Regions from separate parts of the Mesorhizobium sp. M1D.F.Ca.ET.231.01.1.1 genome, predicted to be linked through region 1. Evidence: predicted binding sites of a transcription regulator. Region 1 holds the regulator's gene; the other holds the start of a gene.
What was found. The regulator PhoB, encoded in region 1, activates phosphate uptake and scavenging genes when phosphate is short. The targets are predictions, from matches to a motif close to TGTCATNNANCTGTCAT.
Positions count from the first base shown of each region.

Region 2: EN874_RS22655 (LTA synthase family protein) is a predicted target of PhoB. The motif match lies at 4,180-4,196, and genes of this name have one in related genera.

Region 1 is NZ_RZOZ02000002.1:254,955-262,117, forward strand. Features, by position in the region: gene EN874_RS07595 (ROK family protein) at 102-1,346, shown strand; gene EN874_RS07600 (winged helix-turn-helix domain-containing tetratricopeptide repeat protein) at 1,463-3,145, opposite strand; gene EN874_RS33645 (DUF1127 domain-containing protein) at 3,256-3,513, shown strand; gene phoB (phosphate regulon transcriptional regulator PhoB) at 3,639-4,328, opposite strand; gene phoU (phosphate signaling complex protein PhoU) at 4,347-5,051, opposite strand; gene pstB (phosphate ABC transporter ATP-binding protein PstB) at 5,072-5,875, opposite strand; gene pstA (phosphate ABC transporter permease PstA) at 5,872-6,723, opposite strand; gene pstC (phosphate ABC transporter permease subunit PstC) at 6,727-7,163, opposite strand, start outside.
Region 2 is NZ_RZOZ02000009.1:97,436-104,598, forward strand. Features, by position in the region: gene EN874_RS22635 (cyclopropane-fatty-acyl-phospholipid synthase family protein) at 1-90, opposite strand, end outside; gene rplI (50S ribosomal protein L9) at 337-921, opposite strand; gene rpsR (30S ribosomal protein S18) at 1,134-1,382, opposite strand; gene rpsF (30S ribosomal protein S6) at 1,382-1,876, opposite strand; gene EN874_RS22655 (LTA synthase family protein) at 2,203-4,149, opposite strand; gene fabD (ACP S-malonyltransferase) at 4,408-5,361, shown strand; gene fabG (3-oxoacyl-[acyl-carrier-protein] reductase) at 5,674-6,411, shown strand; gene EN874_RS22675 (acyl carrier protein) at 6,611-6,847, shown strand; gene fabF (beta-ketoacyl-ACP synthase II) at 6,882-7,163, shown strand, end outside.

The DNA of each region.
Region 1 (7,163 bases):
ACAATTCAGGCGGTTCGACGGCACTGTCCGGACCTGAACCGATCTGGCGCGTCGCCGACGGCCATGCATTATCAAGAGGCCGCGCTGACCGGGAGGAAGAAATGTCGGTCGGAATCCGCCACGACGACCTGCGCCGGCGCAACCGCGCCATGGTGCTTTCGGCCGTGCGACAGGCCGGCCAGCCGTCGCGAACGGAAATCGCCGCAACCACCGGGCTCAGCCACTCGACCATTTCGGCGATCAGCGCGGACCTGATCCAGGAAGGCATCCTGGCCGAGAGCAAGCCGAGCGAGACCGCTTCCCTGAAGCGCGGCCGGCCGCAGGTCGGCCTCGCCCTCAATCCCGAGGTGGCGGCGGTGGTGACGGTGGTGCTGTCGCTGAATTTCCTCTCTGTCGCGGTCATCGACTATGCCGGCCAGGTCATCGCCGAGGAGCAGCGTCGCCTCGATACCCTTACCATGCCGCGCGAAGAGCTGATCGGCGAATGCATTGCGATCGTGCGGCGCCGGCTGGAGGATCCGGACCTCGATGTCGGCAGCGTCGCCCGCCTCGCCATGGGCATCCAGGGCATCACCGATTCCCATGCCCGCGCCATGCTGTGGTCGCCGATCACGCCGCTGACCGACATTCCCTTCGCCGACATCCTGGAAAAGGAATTCGGCATCCCGGCGACCATGGAGAACGACTGCAACATGATGGCGGTGGCGCTGCAATGGCGCGACCCCGACCGCTATCGCGACAATTTCATCGCCATCCTGCTCTCGCACGGCATCGGCATGGGGCTGGTGCTGAAGGGCGAGCTGTTCACCGGCACGCATTCCTCGGGCGGCGAGTTCGGCCACATGATCCACCGTCCGGGCGGCGCGCTCTGCCGCTGCGGACGGCGCGGCTGCGTCGAGGCCTATGCCGGCAACTACGCCATCTGGCGCAGCGCCATGAAGATGAGCGAGGATGCCGAGCCAGTCGATGTCGGCGATGCCGACATGCGCGCGCTCGCCGCCAAGGCGCGCGAGAAGGATGGTCCGGAGCGCGAGGCCTATCGCCGGGCGGGCGAGGCCCTGGGCTTCAGCCTCGGCAGCCTGTTCGCGCTGATCGACCCGGCGCCGGTCGCCATGGTCGGCGTCAGCGCCGCCGCCTTCGACCTGATCGAGCCGGCGCTGCGCGAGGCGATCGCCCAGACCGCCGGCGGCCAGCATTCGCAGTCGATCTCCTTCGATACCGAGCCGAACGAATTGCCGCTGATCCGCGAAGGCTGCGCCATGCGCGCGCTGACCTTCGTCGACCAGGAGATCTTCGCGCCGGGCGTTCAGGCGAGGTCCGGCTCAACCGGGAAAAACGTCGCCTGACGATTAGGGGTGAAACCGATCATCTCTAAGCGACCGAATTTCCGACCTGCTGTATGCCAAATGCTGACATCGAGACCTTCAGGTCGATATCGGACAAGCGACCAAAGTCAACCTGCTTAGCTCGCTTGCCCGGTCGCAATCGCAGCTAACCGCGCTTCTTCGCGCGCGATCAGCGCTTGATACCGTGGATGGCCGTGGAGGGGCATCAAATCGGGCTCTCGCGTGATCCACATGAGATGTTTGGGCGGAGCTCTGCGAACGCAGGTCTCCAATAGATCGATAGCCTGATCCAGCTCGCCCATCTGGGCAAAGGCGCATGCAATATTGTGGTGGTCCATCACGTCATCCGGCTCAATCGTCAACGCTCGCGCGGCCCATTCCTTGGCGCGGGCTTTCTCTCCAAGGTGGGCCAATGCGATAGCTCCTATCGCAATGGCACGTGCGTTGTCGGGGTGCAGCGCGATCTCCCTTTCGACGCGCTCCAAAATCCGACGTGCAGCAGCCCTGAGTTCGTCATGCCGGCCTAACATTCGATAACAATCAGCCGCAATGCAGGGAGCCCAGTAGTCTGCTTCAAAAAGCCGGGTGGCGCGCTCGGAATGCTCGATCGCGTCTTCGTAGCGGCCGAGGTAATGGCAGGTCACGCCAAGGTTAGCCCGCACCTCAAACGAGTCCGGTTCCAGGCGCAGCGATTCCTGCTGCGCCGCCAGCGCCTCATCGAAGCGCCCCATCTCAGCCAGTGCTCGCCCCCTAGCAGTATGAGCCTCGGCCAAAGTTGGATCGATCGAGAGCGCCTTTTCGGCGGCTGATAAGCCCGGCTCTTCTGACCTTCCCCTGAAATGCAGGCCCGCCTGGCAGAGGGCGACCAAAGCCCAGGCGCGAGCGTAGTCAGGGTCGATTTCCAGCGCTCGCCGGCAAAAGCGAACAGCGATCTCCAGGTTTCTCGCTCCCTGCTGCGTCCGGTAATACCGGCTTTGGAGATAGAGCTGATAGGCCTCCGGGTCCTGCGTCGAGCGGCTCTCGATCGCTGTCTTCTCGGCTGGCAGCAGCCTAATCTTCAGCGCCGCCACGATGGCCTGCGCGATTTCGTCTTGCAGCGCAAAGATGTCTTTCAGTTCGCGGTCATAGCGCTCGCCCCAGACCTGGCTGTCCTTGCTCGCGTCGATCAGCTGCGCCGTGATCCGCACCCGCCCGCCAGCCTTGCGCACGCTGCCTTCGACGACGTAACCGACCTTCAGCCGCTGAGCCAGCTGACCTATTTCGACGGCCTTGCCCTTGAACGTGAAGGTGGTGTGGCGCGACAGCACGTTGAGCGTGGAGACCTTCGAGAGGTCGGTGATGATGTCCTCGGTGATACCGTCGCTGAAGTATTCGTGCTCGGGGTCGCCGCTCATGTTGACGAAGGGCAGAACGGCGAGGGAGGGCCCTCCGGGAATCAGGAGTGCCGGATTCACTTCCGCTCCTTCATCTTGGGGCGGGTCCTTCGCCGGGACCACTGGTCCGACGAACCGATAGCCGCGGCGCGGGAGCGTCTCGATCCAGCGCTCGCCGCCGGGTTCTTCCCCGAACACCCGGCGGAGTGCCGCGATCTGGGCAGTCAGGTTGCTTTCTTCAACGGCGAGACCGGACCATCCGGCATCCATCAGCGCAGCCTTGGAGACGGGTGCACCCGCTCGCTCCACCAGCACGCGCAGGAGCGCAACCGCTCGCTGCCCCAATGCGAGGGGCTCGGCATTTCGAAACACGATTCCCGTCTCGGTATCGAGGCGGAACGGTCCCATTCGGTGGATCATCACCATGGGCCGAAATCTACCCGACTTCGGAAACTTTTCCGAACTCTTTCAGGAGCATTTCGGGTCTTTCCGCCGGAGAAGGCAGAGACTGCATAAACATTTCCGGGAGGTTCGACATGACAACGAGTGTGAAGTCCCTGCCGCCATACGCAAGGCCGCATGCCTGGCGCCACTGGTCCTCTTCTGGTGTCGGCCGCGTTCTCGGCAAACTGGTGGGCTGGTGCCAGGATGAAGTATTCCGGATCGCCGTGATCGAGGAACTGAATAGGCTCAACGACCACTATCTCGAGGATGTGGGTATCGATCGCAGTGACATCGGTCCGATCGTCGATGCAACGGTGAAGCGCCTGCGGGAAAGCCGGAGGAAGGCTTGAGGCCAGGCGAGCCGGGCCTCATGCATATCCCCTGCATCGCCACTACTGCGGCATCGGCAACCGCCTGCTATTGAGTTCTGCCCCTGGAACATGATTTCGATCCATCGGGATGGCGGGGCTCTAGCCTAGTCTTCCCGGATCGCGTAACCCGCCCCGCGGATGGTGCGGATGACATCCGGCATGCGGCCGTTGTTGACCGCCTTGCGCAGGCGTCCGACATGTACGTCCACCGTGCGTTCGTCGATATAGATCGTCTCGCCCCAGACATTGTCGAGCAGCTGGCTGCGCGAGAACACCCGGCCGGGATGCCGCATCATGAATTCGAGCAGCCGGAACTCGGTCGGGCCGAGCCTGATCTCGCTCTTCTTGCGGTAGACGCGGTGCGATTCGCGGTCGAGCACGATGTCGCCGACCTTGAGCACGCTGGACAGCACCTCCGGTTTGGCGCGACGCAGCAGCGCCTTGACCCGGGCCATGAATTCCGGCGTCGAGAACGGCTTGACCAGGTAGTCGTCGGCGCCCGTCGAGAGGCCGCGCACGCGATCGCTTTCCTCGCCGCGCGCCGTCAGCATGATGATCGGCAGCCGTTCGGTCTCGGGCCGCATCCTGAGCCGCCGGCAAAGCTCGATGCCGGAAACCGCCGGCACCATCCAGTCGAGCACCAGAAGGTCAGGCACGTTCTCCTGCAGGCGGATCTCGGCCTCGTCGCCGCGGGTCACCACCTCGACCTGATAGCCTTCGGATTCGAGGTTGTAACGGAGCAGCACCCCCAGCGGCTCCTCATCCTCCACCACCATGATGCGTGGCGCGATCATATAGAGCTACCTTCGCTGTCAGGCCGCCGGCGCCGACATCGCCGTCTCGTCCTGTTTCGGACGGTTCGCGGGCAATTGCGTGCCGGTCAGCACATAATAGGCGTTCTCGGCGATATTGGTCACATGGTCGCCGATGCGCTCCAGATTCTTGGCGCAGAACAAAAGATGCGTGCAAGCCGTGATGTTGCGCGGGTCTTCCATCATGTAGGTCAGGAGCTCGCGGAAGACGGAGGTGTATTTGACGTCGATGCGCTCGTCGTCGTTGCGCAGCTTGGCGAGCGCCGTGGCGTCGCCCGCCGTATACTCCTCGATCACGCCCTGGACCTGGATCAGCACCAGCTGCGCCATCGAATCGATGGAGTGCGAAAGGTCGCGCGGCGCGGCGCTGACGCCGACCGAGCCGACGCGCTTGGCGATGTTCTTGGCAAGGTCCCCGATGCGCTCGAGGTCGCCGGCCATGCGGATGGCGCCGACCACGCTGCGCAGGTCGTCGGCCATCGGCTGGCGTTTGGCGATCAGCGTGATGGCGCGATCGTCGAGCTCGCGCTGCCGCGCGTCCATGATGGCATCGTCGGAGACCACACGTTGCGCCATCGCGTTGTCGGAGTTGAGCAGAGCCTTGGTCGACGCGCCGACCATCGACCCGGCAAGATCGCCCATGTCACGGATAAGCTGGCTGATCTGCCTCAGATCGTCGTCGAAGGAAGCGACCGTATGGGCCATGGTGATGTCCTCGTATGAACTCAGCCGAAGCGGCCGGTGATGTAGTCCTGGGTGCGCTTCTCGCGAGGCGACGTGAAGATCTTCTCGGTCCGGTCGAACTCGACCAGCTCGCCGAGATACATGAACGCCGTCTGCCGCGACACACGCGCCGCCTGCTGCATGTTGTGGGTGACGATCACGATCGTGTAGTCGGCCTGCAGCTCGTCGATCAGCTCCTCGATCTTGGCCGTCGACAGCGGATCGAGCGCCGATGCCGGCTCGTCGAGCAGGATGACCTCCGGCTTCACCGCCACCGTGCGGGCGATGCAGAGCCGCTGCTGCTGGCCACCCGAAAGGCTCTGGCCGCTGGCGTTGAGCTTGTCCTTGACCTCGTTCCACAGCGCCGCCCGCTTCAGCGCCGACTCGACCCGGTTGTCCATCTCGGCCTTGCTGATCTTCTCGTACAGCCTGACGCCGAAGGCGATGTTCTCGTAGATCGACATCGGGAACGGCGTCGGCTTCTGGAACACCATGCCGATCTTGGTCCTGAGCAGGTTGAGGTCCTGCGAGCGGTCGAGGATGTTCTTGCCGTCGAGCAGCACCTGGCCTTCGGCGCTCTGCTTCGGGTAGAGTTCGTAGATGCGGTTCAGCACGCGCAGCAGCGTCGACTTCCCGCAGCCCGACGGCCCGATGAAGGCGGTGACGCTGCGCTCCGGCAGCGACAGGTTGATGTCCTTCAGCGCCTTCGACTGGCCATAGTAGAAGTTGAGGTTCTTGACCTCGATCTTGGCCTTTTCGACGGCCGTCTCGGCTACGTTAAGGTCGGTGGACAACATCGGTTTCATCTGTCCTCTCTGCGTCCGGTAAGGCTGCGGGCGAAAATGCTCAGCCCGAGAACCGTCAGGGTGATTATGAGTGCGCCCGTCCAGGCCAGTTGCTGCCATTCCTCATAGGGGCTGAGCGCGAACTGGAAGATGGTCACCGGCAGGCTGGCCATCGGCGCGTTGAGATTGCTCGACCAGAACTGGTTGTTGAGCGCGGTGAACAGCAGCGGCGCCGTCTCGCCTGAAATGCGAGCGATCGCCAGCAATATGCCGGTGACGATGCCGGATAGCGCGGCACGATAGGCGACGGAGCGGATCACCACCCAGCGCGGCGCGCCGATGGCGGTGCCGGCTTCGCGCAGCGCGTTGGGCACAAGGTTGAGCATGTCCTCGGTGGTGCGCACCACGACGGGGATCACCAGGATGGACAGCGCCACCGCGCCGGCGATCGCCGAGAAATGCCCCATCGGCCGCACCATCAGCTCATAGACGAACAGGCCGACGATGATCGACGGCGCCGACAAAAGGATGTCGTTGATGAAACGCACCACCGTGGTGAGACGCGAGAAGCGCCCGTACTCGGCCATGTAGGTGCCGGCCAGCACGCCGATCGGCGTGCCGACGATGATGCCGATGATGGTCATCACGATGCTGCCGTAGATGGCGTTGAGCAGGCCGCCGGCGTCGCCGGGCGGCGGCGTCATCTCGGTAAAGACCGCCAGCGAGACGCCGGAGAGGCCCTTGTAGATCAGCGCGCCGAGGATCAGCGCCAGCCAGGCAAGACCGATGCCCGCGGCGATGACGCACAGCGCCATCATCACGGCGTTCTTGCGCTTGCGGCTCTGGTGGAGCGATGCGGCTGTCGACATCGGTCAGGCTCCCGTGCGGCTATCGATGCGCAACAGCATGTAGCGTGCGAGCGCGAGGATGATGAAGGTGATGATGAACAGGATCAGGCCGAGCGAGACCAGCGAGGACGTATACAGCTCGCCGTCGGCCTCGGTGAATTCGTTGGCGATGGTCGCCGAGATCGTCGTGCCCGGCGCAAACAGCGAGGCGCTGATGCGGTGCGCGTTGCCGATGACGAAGGTGACGGCCATCGTCTCGCCAAGCGCGCGGCCGAGGCCGAGCATGACGCCGCCCATGATGCCGACGCGGGTGTAGGGAATGGTCACGCGCCGGGTCACTTCCCAGGTCGTGCAGCCGATGCCGTAGGCTGATTCCTTCAGCACCGCCGGCACCGTATCGAACACGTCCTTGGTGATCGAGGTGATAAAGGGCAGCACCATGATGGCAAGGATGAGCGACG
Region 2 (7,163 bases), on a different contig from region 1:
GAACGTGACGGCCGAGCCCTTGGGCCCTGTAACCTTGAGGTTGCCGACCCGCACCAGGCGATCGAGAATGCGCTTCAACAGGATATTCATGACCAAATGTCCCCTCAGACGGACCATCCGGCGGCCGGACCGAACGCCAAATCGAAAGTGCCACAGCGCATCGCCCGCGTCCAATCGACGCGCCAGGCTGTAGTCTGCAACAAGATATAGGGGCTAGAAAAGTTCCGATTGGCATAAAAAAGCCCGGGTCGGAGACCCGGGCGTTAGTCCAGTATTGATTGAACAACGAAGCGGCCGGAACTGCGCCTCGGCCGGGTTGATCAAGGATGTTGTCGATCAGGCGTTGTCTTCGCCGCCTTCGAACTCGGCGCTCGGGTCGAAGAAGTTCTCCGGCCGGGCGTTGTCGTTGATGTCTTCGCCATAGATGGCTTCGGCCGTCGTCAGCGTCTCGCCCTTGGCCTGGCGCTCCGCCTCGTCGGCCGAACGGGCGACGTTGAGCGTCACGGTGACCTCGACCTCCGGATGCAGCGCGATCGCCACATTGGAGAGGCCGATGGTCTTGATCGGCTGGTTGAGCTCGATCTGGTTGCGGTTGACGGTGAAGCCTTCCGCGGTCAACAGTTCGGCGATGTCGCGGGTCGATACCGAGCCGTAGAGCTGACCGGTCTCGCCGGCCGAGCGCACGACGATGAAGCTCTTGCCGTCGAGCTTCTCCGCGATCTGCGAGGCCTCCGACTTGCGCTCGAGGTTACGGGCTTCGAGCTGGGCGCGCTGGCCCTCGAACTTCTTCTTGTTGGCTTCGTTGGCGCGCAGCGCCTTGCCCTGCGGGAGCAGGAAGTTGCGGGCGAACCCGTCCTTGACCTTGACGGTGTCGCCCATCTGGCCGAGGCGGGAAATGCGCTCGAGGAGAATGACTTCCATGGTTTCGTTCCTTTCGTCTGGGCAGCCGATGCGCGATCGGCACCGATTGTTCGGAACAGGTCAGGAAGCAAAGAGGCGTTGCCGCCGGTGTCGCTGTCCTGCCTGTCGCGGCAGTTAGGGGTTTTTGACCCCAACTCGGGATTTGATGCTCGAACCGGTCGTGCCCGTCACGGCCGGGAAGAAGCGGGCGGCAAGCCGCCCGCTCGAGAATATCAGCGAACCACGTAGGGCAGCAGGCCGAGGAAGCGGGCGCGCTTGATCGCCTTGGCGAGCTCGCGCTGCTTCTTCTGGCTGACGGCGGTGATGCGCGAGGGCACGATCTTGCCGCGCTCGGAAATGTAGCGCTGCAGGAGACGCACGTCCTTGTAGTCGATCTTCGGGGCGTTGGCGCCGGAGAAGGGGCAGGTCTTGCGGCGGCGATGGAACGGGCGCCGGGTCGGGATCTGGTTGATGTCGACCATTATTCTGCACCCCCTTCAACGTTTTCGCGCGGACGGCGCGGACCACGGTCGCCGCCGTCACGGTCGCCGAACGAACGCGGGCCACGATCGCCGCGGTCGCGGTCGCCGAACGAGCGCGGGCCACGGTCGCCGCGGTCGCGGTCGCCGAAGCCGCCGCGCTCGGAGCGCTCCTCGCGCTTCTGCATCATCGCCGAGGGACCTTCCTCATGCGCCTCGACCTTGACGGTCAGGAAGCGAAGGACGTCCTCGGACAGGCCCATCTGGCGCTCCATTTCGTTGAGCGCCGCCGGCGGGCAGTTGATGTCCATCAGCGTGTAGTAAGCCTTCCGGTTCTTCTTGACCCGGTAGGTGAGGGACTTCAGTCCCCAGTTCTCGATCCGGCCGACCGATCCGCCATTGGCGGCGATGACACCCTTGTACTGTTCGACAAGCGCATCGACCTGCTGCTGCGACAGGTCCTGCCGGGCAAGAAACACATGTTCGTAAAGAGCCATTATGTTTTTCTGCCTTTCTTCGTTTCTCTTACCGGCCCTCGCGGCTAAGCCTCTGCAACTTGTCTGACCCGAACGCGAAGGAGCGGGGAAGAAAGGAGCATCGCGAGACGGTCGAGAGCGGAGACACGGGAGGCCAAAAGCGCTTCTGGCTTCATGACGTGGCCTTCGAAAAGCCACGGCCCTCCGTTCAGCCCCCAGCAAGGACCGGCAGATTGCCGGCGTCTATACAGCAATTCGCCAGGAAGGCAAGGGCGGGAGACAGGATCGACGATTCCACGATGCCGCATGGCCGGAAATCTCCGGCGCTCGCGCAAATAGTGACAGGCTCAGCTCGTATGCGCGACGAGCGGGACGACCGTTTCGGGGAAGAAGTCGGGCGCGACGCGGCGCTTGCCGAACATCATGTCGTACTGGATCAGCCGGAAATCGTTGATCCGCGGATCGATTTTCTTTTGTCTCGCCCACTCGGGCGTCGCCTCGCCAAAGCGCGACAGCAAAAGGTTGCGGTCGACCACCCGGTAACGTTGGCGCAGCGCGCCGAGGAAGCCGGTGTAGTAGGGGTGGGAAATCCCCGCCGTGGTGAGGATATGGTAAGGCAGGAAGGCCGGGCTTACCGAGCCCAGGTTCTCTACCGGGCCGGAGCGGTTCGACCAGATGATCAGCGGCGTGTCGTGATGCTCGAGCGCGGCTTCTGGTGTCGGCTCCTTGCGTGGCGCGACATTGTCCTTGAGGAAGCCGGTCTCGACATAGACAGGGCCGAGCGGCGGCAGATGGTCGCCGAAGAAGGCGACGACGGTCGGCCGCTCGCGCTTTTTCGCCCACTCGATCAGGCGCTGCAGGCCGCGATCGGCATCGGCCGAGCCTTCGGCATAGGAGAGCAGCGATTCCCGTGCCCAGGTGCTGATCGGCGCGTTGATCGCATGGGTTGGATTGTAGTAGCGGTAGGGCTCGTAGGGCCCGTGGTTCTGCAGGCTGACCGCGAACAGGAACACCGGGTCCTCGCTGGCGTCGGCCTCGCGGATGATCTCGTCGGTCATCGCCGCGTCGGAAGCCAGCGGCCCGCGTTTTTCCAGCGGCGGCAGCGTTTCTTCCGAGCGGAAGTCGTTGAAGCCGAAATCGGCATAGACGGCGCCTCGGTTCCAGAACCAATTGGTGCCAGGGTGGATGGCGCGCGCCCTATAACCTTCGCTCTTCAGGAAGGTCGCCAGTGACGGCGTCGGCGTACGCACGTACTGTTGGTAGGGGATCGAGCCGGCCGGCAGGAAGGCGTTGGAGAAGCCGGTCAGCGCCTCGAACTCGATATTGGCGGTCATGCCGCCGAATTCCGGCGAGAACATCGAGCCCGAGCGCAGCGCGCGCACGGTCGGGATCGGATCCGGCTTGATGCTGACGCCGGGAAGCCCCGTTGGATCCCAGAAGGATTCGCTCATCACCACGATGATGTCGGGCTTCTGGTCCGGCACCGAGGCGGCAACCTCCGGGCGCGTGATCGCGTCCAGCGTCTTGTCGTCATAGCCAGGCGGCGCCGAGACATGTGCCATCGGCACGTTCATCGCGAAGGCGAGCGCGAAGCCGTTGGAGGCGTAGTTCTCCTTCTGGTCCCACATGATCGGGATGATCTGCAGCCTGTCGCGCGTCCACGAGAAGGTGGCGTAGTCCATGATCGAGACGAAGAAGGCGAGCAGCGGCACGGCCAGCGACAGCCGCGCCAGCCGTCCCTTGCGGCTGAGGATCGGCACGCGCCGGCGCCAGAGCCGCCAGCCATAGACGAGCAGTGTCAGGCTGGCGACGATGGCCGCGCCGAGCATCACTGCGGTCCAGGGCCGCTCGCGCACCAGAAGCGGCATCAGGGCCATGATCTGGCGGGCATAGAGGAAATCGGTCGGATAGAGCGGATCGCCGAGATAGTGCGATTTCTGGTGACCGACAAAGGCCAATGCCAGCGTCAGCGGCGCGACGATCATCAGGCTCTGATGGCTGCGGCCGAGTATGGCGTCGAGCCCGATCAGCACCAGCGCAAAGACGATGATCGTGGTCCAGCCGGGCTTGAAGGGCTGCAGGAAGAAGTCGACCGTGCCGAAGAAGTCGCCGCGCACGATCCATTCGATGGCGAACACCAGAAGGGCGGAGGCGAGCAGCGTTGCGAGGCCGTAGCGGACAATCGGCCATCTCCGGCCCGGCAGATAGCCGGTGGACGGATCGTCTTCCAAAAATTGCGGCGCGGGCTTGGCCGCGCCTTTCCTGATCCTAGCCACTTTGCTTCCCCGGCCCATGTTACGCGTCTTCCACTCGCGTCACGCCACTGTCATCGAAATGTCACGCAAAGCTAGCGCCTGTGGCGGAAATAAGAAGAGCCAGCAAACGATTCGTGAGCGGTTTTCATCAGGTGTGATCGCCAAAAAGCCTTTTTGGAACAGGCAACTCGGCAGGTTTTCCGGCCGAAATAGGCGCTGAGCCGGCGACAGCGGGCTTGACTTGGCCGTCCGCCTTGCGCCAGAGGCAGGGAAAAACAAGCCGCTGGAGACGCTAAGATGGCCGTCGCATTCACCTTTCCGGGACAGGGCAGCCAGGCCGTCGGCATGGGCAAGGACCTCGCCGATGCCTTTCCTGAGGCGCGCCGCGTCTTCGAGGAGATTGACGAGGCGCTTGGCGAAAAGCTGTCGAAGCTGATCTGGGAAGGACCCGAGGAAACCCTGACGCTGACGGCCAACGCGCAGCCGGCGCTGATGGCGGTGTCGCTTGCGGCGCTGCGGGCGCTGGAAGCGCGCGGCTTTTCGTTGAGGGACAAGGTGTCTTACGTTGCCGGCCATTCGCTCGGCGAATATTCAGCACTTGCCGCCTCCGGCTTCGTCTCGGTCGCCGATGCCGCGCGGCTGCTGCGCACCCGTGGCAATGCCATGCAGGCGGCAGTGCCTCCGGGCGAGGGGGCCATGGCGGCGATCATCGGGCTGGAGCAGGCCGATGTCGAAGCCGCCTGCGCGGAAGCGGCACAGGATTCCGCCAATGGGGCGGTTTGCCAGGTCGCCAACGACAATGGGGGCGGCCAGCTGGTGATTTCCGGCGCCAAGTCAGCCGTCGAGCTGGCGGCGAAGTTCTGCACGGAAAAGGGCGCCAAGCGGGCGCTGATGCTGCAGGTCTCGGCCCCGTTCCATTCGGCGCTGATGGCGCCGGCGGCCGAGATCATGCGCGAGGCGCTGGCCGGGGTGGCGAAGAAGGCGCCGGTGATTCCGGTCGTCTCCAATATCAGCGTGACCCCGACGAGCGACCCGGACGAGATCGCCCGCCGCCTTATCCAGCAGGTCACCGGCCGCGTGCGCTGGCGCGAGACGGTGGAGTGGTTTGGCCAGAACGGCGTCTCGACGCTCTACGAAGTCGGCGCCGGCAAGGTGCTGTCGGGCCTGGCGCGGCGCATCAACCGCGACATCGCCACCGGCGCCGTCGGCACGGCGGCGGAAGTCGAGGCGGCGCTGGCGGCGCTGGGGTAAGCAGGGGCTTTTCAATTTCATCCGCAGGTGCGGCGTGCCCACATCGGTTCGACTTTCTCCCGAAATCGAGCAACGCCTAAAGGATCTGGCGCGGAAGACGGGTCGAAGCAAAGCTCAACGCCTGCGAGATTTCGTTGAGCGCAGACTTGAAGATCTTGAGGACTACTATCTAGCCGCGGAAGTGCTGGAGCCGATCAGGCTCGGCGAAGAATCGGTCGTGAGCGCCGAGAACTTCTGGTATGGCCTAGACGGCATGACGAATACAGAACGAGGGTCGCTAGCGGGGCGTCCAGAAGAGAGAGGTTTAAAGAAATGTTCGAACTGACCGGCCGCAAGGCCCTCGTCACCGGCGCATCGGGAGGCATCGGCGAGGCGATCGCCAGGGTGCTGCACAGCCAGGGCGCCATCGTCGGCCTGCACGGCACCCGTGTGGAGAAGCTTGAAGCGCTGGCCGGCGAGATGGGCGAACGCGTGAAGCTGTTTCCGGCGGATCTGACCAACCGCGACGCGGTCAAGGCGCTCGGCCAGAAGGCCGAGGCCGATCTCGAAGGCGTCGACATCCTGGTCAACAATGCCGGCATCACCAAGGACGGGCTGTTCGTGCGCATGTCGGACGCCGACTGGGATTCCGTGCTGGAGGTGAACCTCACCGCGGTGTTCCGCCTCACCCGCGAGCTGACGCACCCGATGATGCGCCGCCGCCATGGCCGCATCATCAACATCACCTCGGTGGTCGGCGTCACCGGCAATCCCGGCCAGACCAATTACTGCGCCTCCAAGGCCGGCATGATCGGCTTTTCCAAGTCGCTGGCACAGGAAATCGCCACCCGCAACATCACCGTCAACTGCGTCGCTCCGGGCTTCATCGAATCGGCCATGACCGACAAGCTCAACGACAAGCAGAAGGAAGCGATCATGGCGGCGATTCCGACCCGGCGCATGGGCACCGGCGCCGAGGTCGCTGCCGCGGTCGCCTATCTCGCCTCGGACGAAGCCGCCTACGTCACCGGCCAGACCATCCATGTCAACGGCGGCATGGCGATGATTTGATCGACCAAGGTCGGGCGGCTGTGAAAACAGCCATTTCGGCTTGGACGCCCGCCATTTTTCGTGTAATGCGGCCGGCAACCCGGCGGTTCGGGCAAAAACCGGTCCTGTGGCGTTGCGTTTCCCATAAGACCATCTTTCAGCTTGATTAGCGGCATTCCGCCCGCTAACGAAGACAACACAACGTAAGACGAGGCCCCAAATGAGTGACACCGCAGAGCGCGTCAAGAAGATCGTCATCGAGCATCTCGGCGTCGATGCCGACAAAGTGACGGAGCAGGCGAGCTTCATCGACGATCTGGGCGCGGATAGCCTCGATACGGTCGAACTCGTCATGGCGTTCGAAGAAGAGTTCGGCGTCGAGATTCCGGACGACGCCGCCGAAACCATCCTGACTGTCGGCGATGCCGTGAAGTACATCGACAAGGCCTCGGCCTGAGACTTTCCGCGGGCATCACCGGGGAGGACCTGCGATGAGGCGAGTCGTCGTCACGGGCCTTGGCCTGCTTTCACCGTTCGGCACGGGCGTCGAGCACAGCTGGAAGGAACTGCTTTCCGGCCGCAGCGCTGCTCGCCGCATCACCGAATTCGAGGTGGACGACCTTGCCTGCAAGATCGCCCACATCGTTCCGCGCGGTGACGGTGCCAACGGCACCTTCAACCCCGAGGCCGTGCTCGAGCCGAAGGAACTGCGCAAGATCGGCGACTTCATCCTCTACGGCATCGCGGCCGCCGACGAGGCGCTGGCCGATTCC